Regions from separate parts of the Gracilibacillus phocaeensis genome, predicted to be linked through region 2. Evidence: predicted binding sites of a transcription regulator. Region 2 holds the regulator's gene; each other region holds the start of a gene.
The links. The regulator CtsR, encoded in region 2, represses protease genes until heat stress. The targets are predictions, from matches to a motif close to ATGGTCAATAAAGGTCAAACA.
Positions count from the first base shown of each region.

Region 1: clpP (ATP-dependent Clp endopeptidase proteolytic subunit ClpP) is a predicted target of CtsR. The motif match lies at 2,275-2,295, and genes of this name have one in related genera.
Region 3: E0E32_RS16245 (ATP-dependent Clp protease ATP-binding subunit) is a predicted target of CtsR. The motif match lies at 3,203-3,223, and genes of this name have one in related genera.

Region 1 is NZ_LR131144.1:537,996-545,992, forward strand. Features, by position in the region: gene whiA (DNA-binding protein WhiA) at 1-919, shown strand, start outside; gene E0E32_RS10275 (HPr family phosphocarrier protein) at 996-1,250, shown strand; gene clpP (ATP-dependent Clp endopeptidase proteolytic subunit ClpP) at 1,610-2,206, opposite strand; tRNA gene E0E32_RS10285 (tRNA-Arg) at 2,603-2,675, opposite strand; gene E0E32_RS10290 (PLP-dependent aspartate aminotransferase family protein) at 3,264-5,060, shown strand; gene E0E32_RS10295 (L-lactate dehydrogenase) at 5,166-6,128, shown strand; gene E0E32_RS22205 (hypothetical protein) at 6,647-6,928, shown strand; gene E0E32_RS10305 (methyl-accepting chemotaxis protein) at 6,986-7,997, opposite strand, start outside.
Region 2 is NZ_LR131145.1:1,206,007-1,214,003, reverse strand. Features, by position in the region: gene E0E32_RS21895 (GNAT family N-acetyltransferase) at 1-1,018, shown strand, start outside; gene E0E32_RS21890 (MgtC/SapB family protein) at 1,165-1,857, shown strand; gene E0E32_RS21885 (CtsR family transcriptional regulator) at 2,016-2,480, shown strand; gene mcsA (protein-arginine kinase activator protein McsA) at 2,493-3,029, shown strand; gene mcsB (protein-arginine kinase McsB) at 3,026-4,102, shown strand; gene clpC (ATP-dependent protease ATP-binding subunit ClpC) at 4,104-6,551, shown strand; gene radA (DNA repair protein RadA) at 7,050-7,997, shown strand, end outside.
Region 3 is NZ_LR131145.1:22,917-30,913, forward strand. Features, by position in the region: gene E0E32_RS16240 (dimethylarginine dimethylaminohydrolase family protein) at 1-775, opposite strand, end outside; gene E0E32_RS16245 (ATP-dependent Clp protease ATP-binding subunit) at 996-3,116, opposite strand; gene E0E32_RS16250 (tetratricopeptide repeat protein) at 3,607-4,950, shown strand; gene E0E32_RS16255 (Ppx/GppA family phosphatase) at 5,035-6,561, shown strand; gene E0E32_RS16260 (RNA degradosome polyphosphate kinase) at 6,691-7,997, shown strand, end outside.

The DNA.
Region 1 (7,997 bases), on a different contig from region 2:
ACTGACGAATGTAGAAAGTGAAGACTGCTGCAAGCAAGCCGAACTTGCTGCATTAATCCGCATGAATGGAGCGATTTCTTTCTCCAGAAATCACTACTCATTAGACGTGCAAACGGAAAATGCCGCCATCGCCAGACGGATTTACACCTTAATTAAGTCGATATACGAGCTTCCTGTAGAATTACTAGTTCGTAAAAAAATGAAATTAAAGAAAAACAATGTGTATATTGTACGAATGAAGCAGGGTGTTAAGGAGATGCTGCAGGATTTAGAAATTTTGCTAGAGCCTTTGCAGTTTATTCATACGATCTCGGATAAATATACCAAACAGGAATGCTGTCGCAGGGCTTACCTCCGGGGTGCTTTTTTGGCAGGAGGATCGGTTAATAATCCAGAAACCTCGTCCTATCATTTAGAGATTTATAATTTCCACGAACAACATAATCAATCCTTATGCGATCTTCTCAATGAATATGGCCTGCATGCACGTGTATTAGAACGGAAAAAGGGATATATTGTGTATATAAAGGAAGCCGAAAAGATCACCGAATTACTAAACTATATGGGGGCACACCAGGCGCTGTTTAAGTTTGAGGATGTAAGAATTGTTCGCGATATGCGGAATTCGGTGAACAGACTCGTTAATTGTGAAACGGCAAACTTGAATAAAACAATTGGTGCAGCCTTTCGTCAAGTGGAAAACATTCGATTTATTGATCAAACGGTAGGATTAGACGCCTTGCCAGATAAACTGCAAGAAATTGCACGATTACGAATCGAACATCAGGATGTTACCCTGAAAGAACTGGGGGAGATGTTGTCAGGTGGTAAAATAAGCAAATCTGGTATTAACCATCGACTGAAAAAAATTGATCAATTTGCAGATCAGTTGCGTGGCGAGGCTTTGCCGATAGAATAAGCAGCGATAGGGAGATTACTCTTCCTATTGTTTGTGGATTATAATGATAACGGTTACGAAAAGGAGGAGTTTAAATATGGTAGAACAAGAAGTGGTTATTGCAATAGAGCCGGGTTTACAAGCAAGACCTGCAGCACAATTTGTCCAAATGGCAAATAACTATACATCAGATATTTATATTGATAAGGATAATAAGAGGGTAAATGCCAAGAGTATTATGGGATTAATGAGCCTTGTGCTGACAAAAGGAAGCAGTATTAGAATCGTTGTAGACGGCAATGATCAAAAAGAGGCCTTAAATGATTTGGTGAAATTTGTTGAGGCTGGATGATCGTTATGTAAAGATCTTTGGGAAAGAATGGAGTCTCATTTTTATTTGGTGGATTGAACGTCGTGTATGTACCAAAATGAAGTAACAAAAAAGATGGATGATTTACTTGAATAATTTCCTAATGGTTTTACCTGCAGCATGTCCTGTAATATGTCGGCCGATTCGTTTGCCGGCTTTTCCTTTTCTAACGGCGTCTACATCATTCCACACACGTAATATTTTTTAAATAGTGGATTTAAGGCTCACTTTTTGCCTGCTTTTATTCATTAAATTGACATGATCATTCCGTTTAATTTTATCATCAAAAAGTGGTGTTGCAAAAAGCAACACCACTTTTGGGCTGTAGGTTAATCAACTACTTATTTTGAGTTATCTGGTTTTTTCTCCATCACTTGGTCGATTAAACCATATTCTTTTGCTTCTGCAGCCGTTTTGAAGTTATCGCGATCGGTATCTTGCTCGATTACTTCTAATGGTTGACCGGTGCGATCAGCAAGGATTTGGTTTAATTTCTTACGCATTTCGATGATGCGGTTGGCATGAATTTGAATATCGGATGCCTGACCTTGTGTACCACCCAATGGTTGGTGAATCATCACTTCACTATTTGGCAGGGCAAAACGTTTTCCTGGTGCACCTGCTGTTAATAAGAAGGCACCCATCGAAGCTGCCATACCGATACAGATGGTAGAGACATCTGGTTTAATAAACTGCATCGTATCATAGATAGCCATACCTGCTGTGATAGATCCCCCAGGTGAATTAATATACAAAGAAATATCTTTGTCTGGGTCTTCTGCTGCTAAGAACAGCATTTGTGCTACAATGCTGTTGGAAACATTGTCATCAATACCGCTTCCCAGCATAATAATCCGATCTTTTAATAGGCGAGAATAAATATCATACGCGCGCTCGCCACGATTCGTTTGTTCAATAACTGTAGGTATTAAATTCATAAAAAGGTTCCTCCTTTAAACACTTACTTGGTTCACATTTCTTTTGTGACTATACTTATCATAACGCATTGGTCAAAAAAGGTCAAAAGATTTGTATGCCTATTGCAAAACAACTATTAGTCACACCTATAAGAAGCGGTTACAGTGCTGTTCTTCTCGTATAACGACCATCCGCTATCTTGATTTTCTATCTTCATCCTACCCTTAACGGCTTTACTTTAAACATTGGATTGTGAACCTTCGGTGATGTTTATTTTTTAGTCAAAACCATTCAAATGCCTGAGGTGATGAAGTCTACACTTTCTGGAATCTAAAAAACACCTGTAGTATGAACAGGTGTTAGGTGTACAAGATATTACAGATCATTGTTATATCAATGATCTGTGTTAAAGCAGACGCGCCCGGAGGGATTCGAACCCCCGGCTCATGGTACCGGAAACCATTGCTCTATCCCCTGAGCTACGGGCGCAAAAAAGGGTATGTAATAACAAACCTATTACAGTATACGGTTGATCAGTATAATATGTCAAGTTTAGATACTGAAAATTTTGTACTATAGAGAAAACCTATTTTTCACATCATCTAAATGATAAATCTACTGAATACATAACATAACGTCTTTTCTTAAAACGATTGACAACCAACGAGTGCCATGCTAGAGTATTACATATCAAAGTAAAGTGCAATACTTGGATTTAATTACGCTTATCTAGAGGGATGGAGGGGCTGGACTAACAAAGCCCGGTAACTATGAAGCAAAGACTTATAAGTCACGAAAACCTATAAGGGTTGCCCTGAAAGATAAGAAGGAGACATGGATGATGTAGCTAGAGCTTTCTTCTTAGGAAGAGAGCTTTTTTAATCTAGGTGTAAACGTTTGTGAATTTCACCTGGAAAAATGAAAAAAGTTAACCAGGATGGTAACGAACGCTAGCACTTGCTACACGAGGAAAGCCTTGTCAAAAAAAGCTAATGTATTGGCTCAAAAGAAAGTCGAATACGGGTTTTTTTATATAGCAAGCTATTCAAATATTCAAATTTTGGGAGGAAATAAAACATGACAGATTTTAAGCATTCAACGTATGATCCAGAAACCATTCATTTACATGGCGGGCAGGCACCAGATCCTACAACCGGTTCACGTGCTGTTCCAATCTATCAATCTACTTCCTATGTATTCCATGATACAGAACATGCCGAGCGGTTATTTGCCTTGGATGAACCCGGCAATATTTATTCTCGAATCGGAAATCCGACGGTAGATGTGTTTGAAAAACGGATGGCTCTTCTTGAAGATGGTGTGGCAGCTGTTGCAACCGCATCTGGTATGTCAGCCATTACATTATCGATTTTGAATTTAGCAAGTGCAGGTGATGAGATTGTTGCTGGTATAAACTTATATGGTGGTACATACAATTTGTTCAATGTCACCTTGCCACGTTATGGTATTAATGTGAAATTTGTCGATCCAACCGATCCTGAAAACTTTAAACAGGCAATCACCGACAAAACCAAGGCGGTTTATGGTGAAATTATCGGTAATCCTGGGTTACAAGTACTGGATGTGGAACGTGTATCAGAAATCGCTCATGAAGCAGGGGTTCCGGTCGTTATTGATAATACCTTTGCTACGCCGTTTGGCTGTAAACCTATTACACTAGGAGCAGATATTGTCGTACACTCCGCAACAAAATGGATCGGCGGTCACGGTACATCAATCGGTGGTGTGATTGTAGATGGTGGTCGTTTCAATTGGAATTCCGAGAAATATCCTGAATTTACCGAACCTGACCCAAGTTATAGCGGTATTCGATACGCAGTAGATTTTGGTACATTGGCCTTTATTACCAAAGTACGTGTACAGTTGCTCCGAGATTTTGGTGCAGCACTAAGCCCGTTCAACGCATTTCAGTTATTACAAGGATTAGAAACATTACACATCCGCGTCGAGCGTCATAATCAAAATGCTCTTGAACTTGCCCGTCATTTAGAGGCACATGAGGCAGTGGAGTGGGTGCGTTACCCTGGACTGGAAAGCCATCCATCCCATGCCTTGGCAGAACGAATCTTAAACAATGGCTTTGGTTCGATCATTGTATTTGGTATCAAAGGAGGTCGTGAGGCTGGAAGTGCCCTTATTAATAATGTGTCCCTATGGTCTCATGTAGCCAATGTAGGAGACGCCAAGTCCTTGATCATCCATCCAGGCTCTACCACTCATCAACAATTGTCTAAAGAGGAATTAGAGGAAACGGGTGTATCGGAAGAGTTAGTTCGTTTATCCGTCGGTATTGAGTCCCTTCGCGATATCCAAAATGATTTAGATCAAGCGTTAGTAAAAGCGACTGGAATTGGAAGTGAAGCAGATACCCAAATCGTGGTTAATGATGAAGGGGTTATCAAGTGGGCGTTGAATTCACCGTATGAACGCTATACGGAAAATGGCGAAGAAATTACCAGGCAAAAAACGTTGGCAGTGGTTGGATTAAGTGGTAAGGAAGCTCGTCCAAGTTATCGTTTGGCAAGAAAAATGCAGCGACTAGGTTACAAAATTATTCCTGTTAATCCGCGTGAAACAGAAATTTTAGGCGAAAAGGCATATCCGGATTTAAAAAGTGTGCCAGGTCCAATTGATATTGTACAAGTCTTCCGTAGCCCAGAAGCAGCCATAGGTATTGCCGAAGAGGCCATTGAAGTAAAACCAAAAGTATTCTGGCTGCAAGAAGGGGTCGTATCACCAGAGGCCGAGCGAGTAGCCTTGGAAGGTGGCTTGCAAGTAGTTCATAATCGTTGTACCTATAAGGAAGCTCAGCGATTACGAGGAACCATCTCTACCTATGCCTGTGAAATTTAACGAATAGAGGACGTGTTATGGGGGTAACGCGCCTGTTTCTTAAAAGACAAAAGTAAGGTATAGTAGTGAGTAGGTTAATCGTAATTAAGAGGGGATGAGCAGATAATGACGAACATTCAAACGAAAATCAGAAAAGTTGCCATTATTGGTGCTGGTTTTGTCGGAACAAGCTATGCCTATGCATTACTTAATCAGGCAATCGTCAATGAGCTGGTGTTAATCGATTTAGATGAGGCAAAAGCAGATGGGGAAGCACGTGATTTAAACCATGGTTTACCTTTTGGAGAACCTATGAAAGTCAAAACAGGTGGTTATGAAGAATGTCATAATGCTGACTTAGTAGTGATTACAGCAGGAGCTAGTCAAAAACCGGGCGAAACTAGGCTGGATCTGGTAGCCAAAAATGCAAAGATCTTTAAAGGAATTGTGGAGCAAGTAATGGCCGCAGATTTTCAGGGGATTTTCTTAGTTGCTACCAATCCAGTAGATATCCTTACCCATGTGACAAAAGAGGTTTCTGGTTTACCGAAAAATCGTGTATTTGGTTCAGGTACAAGCTTGGATTCCGCAAGATTACAGTATCTTTTAAGCGAGCGATTAGAGGTGGATTCCCGTGATATCCATGCCTATATTATCGGAGAGCATGGTGATTCTTCCTTGCCGGTATGGAGTCAGGCGAGAGTTGGCGGTGTGTCATTACAGTCCTATACCGGGATTACAGATATCGCGAATGACCCTGATATGATTGATCGGTTTGAAGGAGCACGAGATGCTGCCTACCATATCATTGATCGAAAAGGTGCTACCTATTATGGTATTGCCTTAGGATTATTACGTATAACCAAGGCTATTTTTCAAAATGAGAATGCCGTGTTACCTCTCTCAGTGGAACTGGATGGAGAATATGGACAACAAGGCATTTACATCGGGGTTCCAGCCATATTGAATCGTCAAGGCATTCGTGAAGTGTTGGAATTAGAATTGTCAGAAACGGAACAACAACAATTTGCACAATCGGCCGCGATTATTCAGCAAATGAATGAAACAGCACGGAAAGCTATTCAGTAAATAGAGATAATAGCGATATAAAAAACAAGCACACTTGACTCAAGTGTGCTTGTTTTTATTTAAAGATAAGAAAGTATAGAATTCTGAGTATGAAAGGATGTGGACCGATTTTGATCTTGAACGAATGGTGGTGCCGATAAGATGGATTATGTAAAGTAGCCCACTTTCCTTAGTGGTGAGTTTGACCGTTTTATCTGTGCAAAGCAAGCGCTCCGGGAATAGGTTCCGCTTTCCATGGGGCCGGCTTCAGCTAACTAAAAAGAAGAGCACTTTTTAGTGGATCTTCAGCTCGTCCTGGTCCCATAGGAGTCTCCACCTATTTCCTCCGCTGGGTAGCAGGACTACAATCGAATGACTGCTAAGATGAAGCGTTCCAGACACTATATTTCTGCCAATAAGAAAACCGCATAACCTATTTCTGAGAACGGCTTGATCCTATATTATGACTTTTATATTAGTACCGTGATCCATTACGCAGCCAAAGAATCAGTTGACGATTTTTTTCTTTTGCTACAACAGTGTCTAGGTACTTAGAACGCTTTCTCCTTGCAGAGATAACCATTGTTGTACGCCAATCTAGCGGAGGGAATAGGTGGAGACTCCTGCGAGAAAAGCGCAGTGTGAAGACCCCGCAGGAAGCGATCTTTGCTGACGAGGAGGCTGAGCCAAGCTCGCGGAAAGCGGAACCTATTTCCGAAGCGTTTCCTAGCACTGGCAAACAATCAACTTTACTACATGGAATAGATGGACTTGCCAATTTACATAATCCATCTTATCGGCAGTTCAGTGGCTACTTTTAGTTATGCGTCAAGGACCGGGCGAATTTTGCCCGGTTTTTCTTATGTTCATGACGCGGCTTATTTATTGGTTAGCTTAAACTTGTTAACATAGCCGTCTAATTCTTCTGCTATGCGAGAAAGCTCATTGGAACTTTGCGCTACAACTTCCATCGAGGAGCTGGTTTGCTGGGATGAGGCAGCTGTTTCTTCCACTCCGGCAGCGGACTGCTCTGAAATAGCAGCAATGTCTTCAATGGACCGATTAAACTGCTGGCTACTATTGGTAATGCTATTTAAGTTGTTAGCTACTTGATTAATATTAGTAACCATTTCTGTCACCGATTGATTAATACGTTTAAACTTCTCGTCGGTAGCCTCCATTTGGTTAGTACCAGCTTCTACCTCATGATATCCATCTAGTAAGGAGGAGGCCACAGTACTGGATTCGTTCTGAACATTGGCAACAATTTTTGAAATGTTGTCAACGGAATCTGTTACTTGTTCTGCCAGCTTTCTTACTTCATCTGCTACCACAGCAAAGCCTTTGCCATGTTCGTCAGCTCGAGCGGCTTCAATCGCAGCATTTAAAGCGAGCAGGTTGGTTTGAGCCGCAATGTCTTTGACAACATAAACAAGCTTGGATATTTCTTTGGTTTGTGTATCCAATCCTTCCACTTTCTCCACTGCTTTATGTACGATTTGATCAATTTTTTCCATTTGCTGTTTGGAAGCATGCATAAGCTCGTTGCCTTCATTGGTTAGCGTTAAGACGTTTTCTGAATGAGCTTGAATTTCTCTGCTCTGCTGATTCGCTTCTGCTAATTTTTTGGCGAAGTTTTGCATTTCGGAAGATAATCCACTAGCGCTGTCCGCTTGTTTTTCAGAACCAGTAGCTAGTTCTTCCATTGTCATCGCAATTTGTTCGGAACTTGTCTTGACTTCACTGGATGATTGCGTTAATTCCTCACTTTGGTTGCTCATTTTTTCTGAGGCTGTTGCCACATTGGCGATAAGAACATGTAACTGCTTTTGCATATGATTCATTGAATCGGCTAATTTTCCAACTTCATCATTGGATTTAACACTGGTT
Region 2 (7,997 bases):
ATTGGCTGCTAAGGTACATATTATTCCTTTTCAAGTGTATCTAGGCGATTCAGTGTTAGATATGGGTGGTATCGCGGCGGTTGCTTCCTGGCCAGAGCAGCGCCGAGGAGGCAAGGTGAAGCAACTATTGCAAAAGGCGTTATATACGATGAGAGAAGAAGGGAAAACGCTATCCTATTTACACCCTTTTTCTGTGCCTTTTTACCGCAAATATGGTTGGGAATTAGCCTTTGATCAATTAGAATGTACCATCCCGATTCAGCATTTTCTGAAGGATTGGAATGGCAAGGGAAAGATGATCAGACGCAAGAAAAGCAAGCAGACTGTTTCCTTGCTGCAGCAAATATATAAAGATTACGCCCAGCACTTTACAGGTATGTTAGATAGAACCTCCGATTGGTGGGATCATAAGCTGGATGAACGAGACCAGATCATCTTGGCACAGCAACAAGGCAGTTCAGAAGGTTATCTCGTGTATCAAGTAGCGGATCATACGTTCACGATTAAAGATGCGGCCTTTTCTACCTTGAATGGCAGGAAACAAATCCTTCAGTTTATTAGAAACCATGATTCGATGGTGGAAACAGTGAAATGGACGCTTCCGGCTGATGATCCCTTATCATTACTAGTAGAAGAACCAAGTTTTGAACAGAAGCTAGCACCCTATTTCATGGCACGAATCGTTGATGTAAAGGGGTTTTTGGAGCAATATCCATACTCTTCGACAGTTTCAAGTAATCAATCCTTTATCATAGAAGTTGCGGATGATTTTTTAGTAGAAAACACAGGCAGTTATCAGATCACACATAAACAGTCGCAACTTGTGATTCATCCTGAGAAAGATCCATCACTTCCTCGTGTGAAAATGAATATTCAACAGTTAACGCAAATCTTTTTGGGCTATAAACGACCTCAAGAATTGGCGGCGGTTCTTCTAGTGGAAGGGGATCCAGCGGCAGTCGAACTGCTGGAAGAGATGATTCCGCACCGTCAAACGTATCTACCTGATTTCTTTTAATGGTTGCCCAACAACTTGGCTGATCGCATGTCTGTGTATGTAACCGCATATGCTCCGTGGCATTGCCTTGAACTTCAAGACACGGGGTGATGCGGTTTTATCCGAATTTTTTGCATCCGCACTTTAGTCAAAGGAGTCGTTTTTTCATGTGGGAAATGATTTTTGATGATGAATTTCTAAACTCTATCGTAAAGCTGATCACTGCCCTTATATTATCAGGGCTAATTGGCTTTGAAAGAGAAATAAATAAACATTCAGCTGGGTTTCGTACGCATATACTGGTAGGGGTAAGTTCTTGCTTAATGATGCTATTATCGATCAACGGTTTTCAAGAATTTATGGATAGTTATGATAATGTACGGTTCGATCCAGCCCGTATTCCTTCGTATGTCATCAGTGGGATTGGTTTTTTAGGTGCAGGCACGATTATTGTGAATAGCGGCACGATCAGGGGGCTTACTACAGCTGCCTCGATCTGGGCGGTAGCGGGTCTTGGCCTGATTGTTGGAAATGGTATGTATCGGGAAGCATTTGTCACAACGATCATTATTCTATTAAGCTTAGTGCTACTCAATAAATGGGAACGAAGAATACACCGCAAGAATCATCATGTGATGTTTGAAGTAAGGTTGTCCAAGCAAAAGGAGGCAGCGCTATTTCTGGAAAATGTGCGGGAGTTTACAGTGGATATACGGGAGTTCGATATCGTAAAAGAAGAAGAATATACCAAGGTAAAAATGTATATTAATGCCATTGACGAAAAAAAACGGACGAATTTATACGAGTGGTTATTAAATCAAGAGGATGTGCATCGAATAAAACTTCGCTTTCGGTCTTAATGCACGTTTGCCTCCACTGGATAGCGGTAATACTAGAAACAAGCACGTATCACCGTTTAAGACGTTAAGAAAAAGATTAAATAGTTTTCAACAGCAGCAACATACAGTATAATATAAGTATAGTCAAATATAGTCAAGGTCAGAATGGAGGAGGGAAAATGCGTAATATTTCAGATATTATCGAACAATATTTGAAAGAAATTATGTATGATAACCATCATCAGATTATTGAGATTAAACGTAGTGAGATTGCCGATCGATTTGAATGTGTCCCCTCTCAGATAAACTATGTGATCAATACAAGGTTTACCTTAGAAAAAGGTTATTTGGTGGAAAGCAAGCGTGGTGGCGGCGGTTATATCCGAATTAGCCGCATTACCAATGAAGATAAGGCAAAACTGATTGATGAGATTATTGAAATGATTTATCCTAAGATATCACAGCAGAAGGCAATCAATATTTTAGAAAGAATAATGGAAGAGGAGTTGATTACGGAGCGCGAAGCAAAGCTGATGGTGAGCGCTATTGACCGTAATACTCTGCCATTTCAATTACCATTACGGGATGAAATTCGTTCCAGAATCCTGGCGGCGATGCTTCATTCGTTAAAATATCAGTTCTAGGAGGTGTCTAACGTGGAATGTCAAGAATGCCAGCAAAACCCGGCAACTGTCCACTTTACCCAAGTGATCAATGGAGAGAAGTTAGAGGTCCATTTGTGTGCGCAGTGTGCGAAAGAGAAGGGTTATGTTCCTCAAGAAGAGGATCCGTATTCCTTGCATCAGCTCTTGTCGGGATTATTTCATCAAAAGACCGATGCGCTATCGCATTCTTCAAAGCATACTCACCCACATGAGGAATTGGTGTGTAACAAATGTGGTATGACCTATCAGCAGTTTTCCAGAATAGGAAAATTTGGCTGTGCAGCCTGTTACGATACCTTTTCAGATCATTTGGATTCCTTGTTTCGAAAAGTACATGGCGGTAATACCTTACATGAAGGGAAAGTTCCGAAACGTACAGGATATAATATTCAACACCGTAAACAAATTCGTGATTTGAAACAGTCCCTGCAGCAGGCCATTACCGAGGAAGCGTTTGAGGAGGCCGCTGATTTACGAGATCAAATCAAGACACTGGAAAGGCAAGTAGAGGAGGATGGTAGTCAATGAGCCTGGAACATTTTATGAAGGAAGCCATTAGCCCTTGGTTGAAAGAAGATGGTCCAGATAGCGATATCGTAATGAGCAGTCGTATTCGGCTCGCGCGTAATTTCTCTGCTTATCCTTTTCCGTTAATTGCTGAGGGAGAACAATTGGATGAAGTGCTTGAGAAAATGGAACAATCGTTTAGCCAGCGCTCCTACTTGGATTATAAAGATTTGGCCTTTGTCAAAATGACCGACCTAAAGCCGATTGAAAAACAAGGGTTAGTGGAGAAACATTTAATCAGCCCTTATCTGGCTAACAAATCTGGTCATGGTGCCGCCCTTATTTCGGAGAATGAACAGGTATCCATTATGATTAATGAAGAAGATCATTTACGTGCACAGCTCTATTTTCCAGGTTCCCAATTGGAACAGGCTTTAGAACAGGCCTTTCAGCTGGATGATTGGCTGGAGGAAGAGATTGATTATGCCTTTGATGAACATAGAGGTTACTTAACCAGCTGCCCTACCAATGTAGGAACAGGATTAAGGGCATCTGTCATGATGCATTTACCGGCACTGGCCATCACGCGTAAAATCAATCAAATGGTCCCAGCCATCAATCAACTAGGCTTAGTTGTGCGTGGAATTTATGGGGAAGGCAGCGAGGCTCAAGGTAACATCTTTCAAATCTCTAATCAGGTGACACTGGGCCGCGCAGAAAAGGATATCATGGAAGATCTAAAGGGAGTGGTGGAGCAGCTGATTGAGCATGAACGACATGCTCGAGCCATGTTAGTGGAACGATCTCAATTAGAATTAGAAGATCGCCTATTTCGTTCCCTTGGGGCGCTGCAGTATAGTAGGATTATTGAATCAAAAGAGACGGCGACTTGTCTATCAGATGTCCGTTTAGCCATTGATCTGGGCTTTATTAATCATATATCCAAGTCGATTCTGAATGAACTGGTTGTTTTAACACAACCGGCCTTTCTCCAGCAGTATGCCCAGAGAAGGTTAACCCCGGAAGAACGTGATATATTTCGAGCTTCTCTCATTCGAGAACGATTTAATATGGAACAGAAGGAGGAATTGTAAGATGATGTTTGATCGCTTTACAGAACGTGCACAGAAGGTATTAGCACTATCGCAAGAAGAGGCAGTACGTTTAGGGCATAATAATATAGGTACAGAACATATTCTATTAGGCTTGGTAAGTGAAGGAGAAGGCATTGCTGCTAAGGCTCTCCAGGCTATTGGCTTAGGAGCAGATAAAATTCGCAATGAAGTCGAGTCGCTAATTGGTAAAGGCAACCAAGTATCTCAAACGATACATTATACTCCGCGCGCCAAAAAAGTTATTGAGCTTTCCATGGATGAGGCTCGTAAGCTAGGTCATTCTTATGTGGGTACAGAACATATCCTGTTAGGACTGATTCGTGAAGGAGAAGGTGTAGCGGCTCGAGTTCTGAATAATTTAGGTGTCAGCTTAAACAAAGCTCGGCAGCAGGTGTTGCAGCTGTTAGGTAGTACGGAGACAAACTCGCAAAATAGTCGCAGTACACAAAACAACAATGCTACCACTCCAACTCTCGATTCCCTTGCACGTGACTTAACGGCGATTGCAAAGGAAGGGAATATCGACCCGGTTATTGGGCGAAGCAAAGAGATTGAACGAGTCATTCAAGTGTTAAGCCGGAGAACCAAGAATAATCCCGTTCTTATCGGGGAGCCAGGGGTTGGTAAGACAGCTGTAGCGGAAGGATTAGCACAACAAATCGTTTATAACGAGGTGCCAGAGACGTTACGTGATAAGCGTGTGATGACTTTGGATATGGGAACTGTGGTGGCAGGTACCAAATACCGTGGTGAGTTTGAAGATCGTCTCAAGAAAGTGATGGAGGAAATCCGTCAAGCCAATAACGTGATTTTGTTTATTGATGAATTGCATACGTTAATTGGTGCGGGTGGTGCAGAAGGTGCGATTGACGCCTCGAATATCTTGAAGCCATCATTAGCTCGCGGGGAACTGCAATGTATTGGTGCGACGACGTTGGATGAATACCGAAAATATATTGAGAAAGATGCCGCATTAGAGCGTCGTTTCCAGCCTATTCAAGTTGATGAGCCGACGGTTGAGGAGTCTGTGTTAATCTTGAAGGGACTGCGAGATCGATACGAAGCGCATCACCGTGTTACGATTACCGATGATGCCATTGATGCAGCGGCAAGATTTTCTGATCGTTATATTACCGACCGTTTCCTTCCGGATAAGGCGATTGATTTGATTGATGAGGCAGCCTCGAAGGTTCGACTTCGTTCCTATACGACACCACCAAATCTAAAAGGTTTAGAACAGCAGCTGGAAGAGGTGCGTAAAGAAAAAGATGCCGCTGTACAAAGTCAAGAATTCGAAAAAGCTGCTTCATTAAGGGATAATGAACAGAAACTGAAAAAAGAATTAGAGCAGACAGAAACCAAATGGAAAGAAAAGCAAGGCCGAGAGAACTCAGAAGTGACCATAGAAGATATAGCAAGTGTAGTATCGATTTGGACGGGAGTTCCTGTTTCTGCTCTTACCAAAGATGAGAGTGAGCGGTTGTTAAACATGGAAGAGATTCTCCATGATCGTTTGATCGGGCAAGAGGAAGCAGTCAAAGCGGTGTCCAAGGCTATTCGTCGGGCTCGAGCTGGCTTAAAAGATCCAAAACGTCCAATTGGCTCCTTTATCTTCTTAGGCCCAACTGGTGTGGGTAAAACGGAATTGGCTCGTGCCTTGGCGGAGTCTATGTTTGGTGATGAAGATTCGATGATTCGAATTGACATGTCAGAATACATGGAGAAACATGCCACTTCTCGATTAGTTGGTTCCCCTCCGGGTTATGTTGGTTATGAAGAGGGTGGACAATTAACGGAGAAGGTTCGTAGAAAGCCTTATTCGGTTGTGTTATTGGATGAAGTAGAGAAGGCCCATCCAGAGGTATTCAATATTTTGCTGCAGGTGCTAGAGGATGGACGCTTAACTGACTCCAAGGGACGCACGGTAGACTTTCGCAATACCGTTTTGATTATGACATCTAATGTCGGAGCCAATGAATTGAAACAGAATAAATATGTTGGCTTTAACCTAGGGGAAGCGGAGCAGAGTTACAAAGATATGCGTTCCAAGGTGACAGCGGAATTGAAAAAGGCATTCCGACCTGAGTTTTTGAATCGTATTGATGAAACCATTGTCTTCCATTCTCTAGAGCGTAAACATATGAAGTATATTGTAGAGTTGATGGTGAAAGAACTACAGAAACGCTTAGTGGACCAAGAGATTGATTTTGAGTTAACCGATCAGGCACTTGAAAAAATTGCAAATGAAGGTTTCGACCCAGAATATGGCGCAAGACCATTACGTCGCTCGATTCAGAAGAACGTGGAAGACTTACTGTCTGAGGAGCTGTTAAAGGAAAATATTCAAAAGGGTCAGAAGGTATGGATTGATGTCAATGACGCAGATGAATTCAAGGTAATGAAAACCGCAGATACAGTAACAGAATAGCAGTAAAAAAATCGGAGGGAGACACATCCTTCCGATTTTTTAACCAGCACAGATGGTATCATTCAAGCAGACAACAGACACGCATATCTCTATAATCACAACACCGATAAGATGAATTATGTCAACTAGTCTCGCTGTTATTTTGAGAGTTTATGTGTGCTTAATTGCGCTTCGGCCCCATGGAAAGCGCAGCATATTCCCGCAGCGGCTTGCCTAGCACAAAGAAAACAGTCAAACTAACTGCATAAAAAAATAAGCTACTTAACATAATTCACCTTATCGGTAATGATGAAAAAATGTTTTGATCATATTTCATAGAAACGTTGCTGTCTTCACAAAACATAATGTGTATTTTATATCCTTTTTAAGCAATATTTACAATAAAAAACGGTATCAACATCGGAATTATACACTTTTTACATATACTTTAATCAAATTGATAGAACTCTGTAACTTACAGGCCTTGTTTTTCGTATATAATAGAAAGGGGCGATATCATTGGCCAAACGCAAAACCAAATTTGTATGTCAATCCTGTGGGTATGAGACGCCAAAATGGATGGGGAAATGCCCAGGTTGTCAACAATGGAATACACTAGTAGAAGAGGTAGAAGCAACTAAACACGCAAGAGGAAACTGGACAAGGCATCAAACAACGGCACAAAAGCCGCAGAAACTGGCCAATATTCAATTGCAAGAGGAACCACGTGTCAAGACACAAATGCAAGAACTAAATCGCGTGCTCGGTGGCGGTGTCGTGCCTGGATCATTAGTTCTGATTGGCGGTGATCCCGGGATAGGAAAGTCAACCTTGTTACTCCAAGTCTCACAGCAATTAGCGGCAGAAAAGGTCGATGTCTTATATATTTCTGGAGAAGAATCCATTAAACAGACGAAGCTCAGGGCAGATCGTCTGGGAGTTGTCTCTGATAGCTTGTATGTATTATCTGAAACGAATATGCTGGATATTGCCAACCAAATCGATCAGCTTGATCCTGGTTTTGTGGTAATTGACTCGATTCAGACGGTTTTTAAAGAAGAGGTAACCAGTGCACCAGGCAGTGTTTCACAGGTGCGTGAATGTACAAGTGAACTATTGCGCATTGCCAAACAGAAGCATATCCCAATTTTTATCGTCGGGCATGTGACTAAAGAAGGATCGATTGCTGGGCCTAGGTTATTAGAGCACATGGTGGATGCCGTCTTGTACTTTGAAGGGGAGCGGCACCATACCTTCCGAATTGTACGAGGAGTCAAAAACCGCTTTGGCAGTACAAATGAAATGGGCATATTTGAAATGAAGGAAAAAGGTCTGGTTGAAGTATTAAATCCATCAGAAGTCTTTTTGGAAGAACGATCAAGAGGCGTAGCAGGAGCGACAGTGGTTGCCTCCATGGAGGGAACAAGGCCAGTATTGGTAGAGATACAATCTTTGATATCGCCAACT
Region 3 (7,997 bases), 1.2 Mb from region 2:
TAATCTCAGAAAAGGGTACCTCTATCACTTGGAATCCTTTCTGCTCTAACTTTTGATTAATTCGTTTATTTTCAGGCAAAGAAATAACGACTCTATCACCAAGGGATAATACATTCGTTCCCATGTAGAATTGTTCCTCAGCTGACACCTCGATTAAATCAAATCGTTTATGCAGCTGTCGGACATCATCAGTGGAAAAAGCACCATCATATATGAGACCTTCCCTTTCACTAACTAGGTTAAAACAACAATCTAGATGGAGAATATCCTTTCTCATCGGTAATGGTACTATTTGTTTGTCTGGAAGCAATTGCTGGAGGTGTTGAATAGCCTTGGCAGTGGTTCGATTACTGTTACCAGCATAAACGATGTCATCGGTAATGACAATATCACCACCTTCCATCGTATCAACCGTTAATGGCTGACAATCGATGTCATGCTGTTGGAGTGTCTGCTGGAGGACCTCTACCTCCCCTTTTCTAATCGGCTGTTCCATTTTGCAAGTAAACAAATGTTCATCAATCGTAAAACCAATATCACGGGTAAAAACTTGTTCATTCAAATCTGGGGATGGTGTTAGCTCGATCACTTCGATCTCTAATTTTTTCAAGGTTTGCACAAAGTTCTGATATTGCTGCATGGCTAAACGGGTGTTGATATTTTCCTTTTGATATTTTCGCTGTGTTTCATTAATAATATTTCTGATTTCCATATACATTGGTGGACAAGTGATCACTCGTGTTAAGTGATCGTATTCATTTATTTGATAGACCATGAATTGCTGACTCCTCTTTCCTGTCAAAGTGTGCTATTACTGTCCTACCCCTTTTATTTCAGGGATAATCTTGATTGACTTTCAGAATTATATACCAGATAAGCCTCATTGTATATCATACGCTATTTGCCCAGTTTCATGCTGGGATGATGTTTTAAGAAGTGGTTTAATACACTAAAAGCACCCTCATCACGTGAGGGTGCCCTATTAAATCGTTCTATTAGACGTTTCTAACCACAATATCCTCGTTCTCAAAAGTGACTTCTACTTTGTTCACCTGATCTTCTTCTAGGATAATGTCGGTAATGCCATCTTCCACTTTGTCTTGGATCACACGACGTAATGGACGTGCACCAAAGCGTGGATCATAGCCTTTATCGGCAAGGAATTTCTTCGCTTCATCACTTACTGTTATTTCAAGTTCTGCTTCTTGAAGATGGTCGGATAATTCAGCAAGCATTAAATCAACAATCTGCAACAAGTCTGCTTCTGTTAATTCATTAAACGGAATGATCGCGTCAAAACGATTAAGGAATTCCGCTTTGAAATAATCTGTTAAATGCTCTAGCACGGAAACAGCTTCATTGTTGTCACTATTAAATCCTACTGAAATATTTTTGACATTGGTACCGGCATTACTTGTCATAATAATCACGGTATCCTTGAAGCTGACTGTCCGACCATGACTGTCGGTTAAGTGACCATCCTCCATAATCTGTAAGAACATATTCTGTACATCTGGATGTGCCTTCTCGATTTCATCTAATAAAAGCAAGCTATATGGATTGCGACGAACCTTTTCGGTTAATTGACCTGCCTCTTCATGACCTACATAGCCAGGAGGAGAACCGATAATTTTAGAGATCGTGTGTTTTTCCATATACTCACTCATGTCTAATCGAATCATCGCATCCTTGGTACCAAATATTTCTTCAGCTAACGCCTTGGTCAATTCGGTTTTACCTACACCTGTTGGACCAACAAATAGGAAGGAACCGATGGGACGATATTTAGATTTTAGTCCTGCTCTACTACGACGCACTGCTTTGGCAACCTTATCTACGGCATGTTGTTGACCGATTACCTTCTGGCTGAGATTGTCGGCTAGCTGCTTCATTTTAGACTGTTCATCTGCCTGAATCTTGCGGACAGGAATACCTGTTTTTTCTTCAATAATTAATTGAATGTCCTCGATCGTTACTTCAGCCTTTGGTTTTTCTTGAGATTCCGCCAATTTTTGTTCAAGTTTAATCTCTTGGTGGCGAAGGTTAGCAGCACGCTCATAGTCTTCTTGTTCTGCTGCTTCTGTTTTTTCTTTAACAATTTCATCCAATCGACTTTGAATACTGTCATGATCTGATTCACTGACAGTTAAGTTCAAACGTGCGCCTGCCTCATCAATCAAGTCAATTGCCTTATCTGGTAAGAAACGATCTTGAATATACCTTTTCGATAAACGAACGGCAGCGCTCAATACTTCATCAGAGTAACCTACTTGATGGTATTGTTGATAACGATCTTTTAAGCCTTGTAAAATTTGTTCTGTTTCTTCCAATGTTGGCTCTTTAACCATAATAGGTTGGAAACGACGTTCTAATGCTGCGTCTTTTTCAATTTGACGGTATTCTTTTAACGTAGTTGCTCCAATTAATTGCAGCTCGCCACGAGCAAGAGCTGGTTTTAGGATGTTACCTGCGTCCATTTGCGAACCCTCAGCAGTGCCGGCGCCTACCAACAGATGAATTTCATCCACAAATAGGATGACTTCTTGACGCTCTTGCAACTCAGAAACCAATTGCTTCATACGCTCTTCAAATTGACCACGCACTCCCGTGTTAGCAACCAGCGAAGCGACATCTAAAATATAGATTTGTTTGTCTAATAATTTCGCTGGCACACTACCTTCTGTTACTTTTAGTGCCAAACCTTCTGCAATAGCAGTTTTACCTACCCCAGGTTCCCCGATAAGAACAGGGTTATTTTTACTGCGGCGGTTTAAGGTTTCCATCACACGTTTTACCTCTTGATCGCGCCCAATAACTGGATCAATCTGACCCGATCTTGCTGCATCTGTTAGATTTTTACCTAGTTGATCAAGCAGGCCATTCCCTCTGCCACCTTTTCTAGTACGGGTTTGCGCTTGGGCTGCTCCAGAGCCATTTGCTCCCCCAGCGAAGAATTCTTCAAACCCTTGTCCACCAAACATTCCTGATGGTTGTTTCATTTGATTTTTAATATCTTCAAAGCATGACTGACACACATGTAATGATTCTGTTTGATTATTGACTCGAAGGTTTACATTAATAGTTGCTTGATGAACACCACATTGTTGGCATTTCATAGATAATTCCTCCTTCAAATTAGTAGGATGAAGGCCAAGGTCAACTTTGACTTTGACTATCTTTGACCTTCCTTGATTCTTATTATACTCTGACCTTTTTTGACTTTCAATATCTTTGCTCAAAAAAATTATTTTTTTCATAAAAGGTCGATCAGAAACATGTGTGAGGCAAGTCTTTGCTCACATTATTTCCTAATAATACCTTGTTTGATCCCTTCGTGTGAATGGCGATTCACACGAAGGGATCAAGAGCACCTATCAGATATCAATCCACAATGATTTCATTCAACTTATATCATGAAAAAATGCTGACTACCGATCAGGAAGGGGGATTCGTTCCAGGTCAACATCATTTCAAGTCCTATTATACAAGCCAATATGGAGATTCGATGTGTCATTTTTGAACAATTTTTAGAAGGTCGAACTTTTCTCCAACATTGCTTTTATGCTACACTTACATTAATCCACTCAAAAAGGAGTTGTGTGCTTTATGGCCATGCTGGAAATGCTTTATAATAAAAGGAAAATCCGTTTAAAAGTCACTCATTTAACGATTTACCGACAAACTAAAATCATCGAAGCATATGGAAAGAATCGTCATTCCTACTATCTATTCTGCTATAAAAATCAGTTTATCAATATCAAGAAAACTGCTTCTATCCAATTAACATCCTATCTTGCAAGAGCACTGCGAACGGGAGTATCCTATCCAGCTGATCATTTCTTAACGAATGCTTTCTTACAGTTGCAAAATCAATCATCGCTTATCTCTAACAATCAAATGGTCCAGCAGTTAAAAAAAAGCTATCATCCATCTGAAATGCTTTATGTATTGGCAATGTTTGACCATTATATACAACCAAATAAAATTCAAACCTTTTGTAAGGACGCCTTTTATCGTTATCGAAGAAATGGTCAACTTAAAAAAGCCTTTCAGGTCGTCTTACATTTTGCAGAGGCACGTCCTGACGATACCTTCGCTAATGACATGCTGCAACATCGTGATTTCCAAAAATATAAAGTACCATATGACCATATCCCTCAGCTAATCCAAGATTGGCAAGATCCGCTCTATATTGAGAACTATATCGTTGACCAAGACTTTCCTGCTCCTTTCGTTCCGTCGTTGTTTGACCAATACCACCAGGATAACCGTATATTTGATCAAATTTACCTTTATTACATCCGACATCAGCACTTGCATACAGATACTTCCATAACTAACTTGTTAAACGATTATTTTACGACCGACCAGCAGATTCACTTTTGGCAGCATATCTTACAAACCACCCTTGAACCAGAGCAAATTATGAAGCATTTATTATCACTAGAAGCATATGATACCGTGCTGCACTATTATCTACAGTCACCCATTAATGCAGAACAGCAGGAGACCTTTGAACTGGCACTACAGTCTGCCTCTACAGAAGAACTTAGCAGGAATTATCAGGCTTTACTTAAGCAGCTAACGGTAACTTATCAAGAAGATCATCCACACTTGGAAAAATTGTTACAGCAAGTACTAAAGAAACTGCTCCCTGTCATCCCAATAAGAGACATTCTGAAACGGATTGAGCATACCGAACTTCCCATCGTACAGAAACTGCGCAATATGGAGAAATTGATGCAGAACCCTGACCAGCAATATGCCCTTGGGGAGCTCTATTATGATTTAGAACAATATGACCAGGCCATCTCATGCTTTGAATGGGAAATGGAATTATCACCAAAGAATGCAGCCCCTATTCAATATTTATATAAGAGTCATTTAGCAAAAGGGGATAAAGAACAAGCTTCTATGTATAAGCAGCTACTAGGTAATATCCCTTCTTGAACCTCGTTTATGAAAGAATGGCGGCCACTTTTTATATGTTATAATACGAAAAAAATATTACCTATAGAAACGGATGTGACAATAATGGAGAAACAATATTTTGCTATTATCGATATCGGTTCCAACACCATGCGCCTTGTGATTTATTTAAGAGAAAAAGGCGGCAGATTAAAAGAGATTGAGAACGTCAAGGCGGTTGCCCGACTGCGAACTTTCCTCGAAGAAGATCATACGGTAAGCCAAGCTGGTATTGACCGATTAATCACTACCTTGCAAAGCTTCCAGGATGTCTTGGCTAGCTATACGTTACAGGATATTGTTTGTGTAGCGACAGCAACGATTAGACAAGCTGCTAACCAAGAAGATATTGAAAAACAAGTAAGTAAACAGACTGGGCTTGCGATGCGTATTCTTTCAGAAAAAGAAGAGGCTTATTATGGATATTTGGCCGTAGTCAACTCTACCTCCATTACTACAGGAATCACGGTGGATATTGGTGGTGGAAGTACTGAGGTAACTTATTTCGAAGACCGCGAAATAAAAGAATCACATAGCTTTCCTTTTGGTGCACTGACTCTAAAAGATTTCTTTAAACATACCCTTCCTACCACCAATGAGTTAAATAAGCTTCGGCATTACTTAACCAAGCAATTTGATACATTACCATGGTTGAGAAATCGTGAAGTGCCTTTAATCGCCATCGGTGGAAGTGCTCGTAACTTGGCCCAAATCGATCAAAACCTAAAAAAATACCCGTTAGCTGGGTTACATCAGTATCAAATGTATGACACAGATATTATGCAAGTCAGTAATTATCTCACCTCACTGAAGCCAGAAAACTTAACGAAAGTAGAGGGATTATCCAAGGATCGAGCGGATATTATCATTCCTGCTATTGAAGTATTTCACAGCCTCTATCAAACGATACAAGCCGATAGTTTTATTCTCAGTCGCAAAGGCTTACGCGATGGAGTATTTTACGAACAATTATCTAAAGAGATGGGCTATGCGATTTTCCCCAATGTCCTTGAAGACAGCATTCAAGAACTGATTAATGATTATGACTTGGATCTAAAACAAGTGACTCATGTTCAGTTTTTCGCTAAAACCCTTTTTAATTATTGCCGTGAGAATGGTTTACTACATTTAAAAAAGCAAGACTGGCTGCTGTTAAAAAGAGCGAGCTGTCTCTGTCACCTAGGTGAATATATTGATGCCGAATCAAGCGCACAGCATAGCTTCTACTTATTGGCCAATCGTACGATAGATGGACTGATGCACAAAGATCGATTAAAGCTTGCTTTAGTAGCTTCTTACAAAAACAAGACCGTGTTCAAACAGTTTATCCAGCCTTACAAGTCATGGTTTCTGAAAGAGGAACGAAAAAAACTGCAACACCTAGGGGCAATGTTAAAATTCAGTTATTGTTTAGATGCTACCAAAAGACAGGTAGTGCAAGATATTTCCTTTAAGCAAAAGAAGCAGGCCTTAGTCATTACATTATTGTGCGATGGCGATGCCCGGCCAGAAGAATATCAATCAGAAAAACAAAAGAAACACTTAGAAAAAGCGATCCATCAAAATATTCAATTAAAATTCAAAATGAAATAGAACTATTTTACACGAATCAAACATACACTTTACATAGGCTTAACAATGGAAAGTTATACTATAAGAGGTTGTTCAACTGCTCTCACGAGTTTTTTATACCTTCTGACTGCACAAAAAGGGTGATATCATATGACTAAAAACACAGAAAAAACTAAACCCCACCCACCGGCTGATTACAACAATAGAGAGCTAAGCTGGCTTTCTTTTAATAAGCGGGTGCTAGAAGAAGCTAGTGATGTAAAGAATCCATTATTAGAGCGACTGCGCTTTCTGTCCATCTTTTCATCTAATCTTGATGAATTCTTTATGGTGCGTGTGGCTGGATTAAAAGACCAAGTAAAAGCGGAATTTAACCGACCGGATAACAAATCCGTTCTGACACCAAAACAACAGCTTGCTCGAATTTCCGACTTTAATCATGAATTAGTGCAGGAACAATATACCTTATATAAACAATTATTCGCTGAACTAGAAAAAGAAGACATTCGGATTATCCAGATGGAAGATTTAACAAAACAACAGCTTGACGGCTTAAGTGACTATTTTGCAGAACACATTTTTCCGATTCTCACACCAATGGCCATTGATGCCTATCGGGCATTTCCAATGTTGCTAAGCAAATCTATCAACCTCGTCGTGCAGTTAGCCGATCACTATGACCATGAACAAGAACATCATAAAACGGCGATTGTACAGGTGCCTGCTCTACTTGATCGCTTCTTGCGAATGGATGACTCCCACCATTATGTTTTATTAGAAGATGTCATTCGCTATTATATTCATAAATGTTTCGAAGGGTATCATGTGACTTCTGTAACCACCTTTCGCATCACAAGGAATGCAGATATGACTATTCACGAAGAAGGAGCACATGATTTATTGAAGGAGATCGAGAAGGAATTAAAAAAACGGCGATTTGGTGCTGCCGTTCGACTAGAGGTAGACGCCAGACAGCAGGATTCGGGAATGGTTGATTTCTTACTGCACGTGCTGGACATTCATAAAAAAGACTTATATGTGATGAATGGACCGTTGGATCTCACCTGCTTGGGTGAGTTTTACAGCCAATTGGAGCAAGATAATGAACACTTAATTTACGAAACATTAATTCCACAACCAGCCCTAGATATACATGAGGATGAAACGGTATTTGATGCGGTAAGAAAGCGGGATATTTTTCTCCACCATCCTTATGAATCCTTTGAACCTATTGTCGATTTGGTCAGGGAAGCGGCCGATGATCCAGAAGTGCTTGCGATCAAGCAGACATTATACCGGGTAAGTGGTGGCTCCCCCATTATTGCCGGATTGAAACGAGCTGCTGAAAACGGTAAGCAAGTCACTGTTCTGGTCGAATTGAAGGCTCGTTTTGATGAAGAGAATAATGTGCAGTGGGCTAAACAATTAGAAATAGCTGGCTGTCATGTTATCTATGG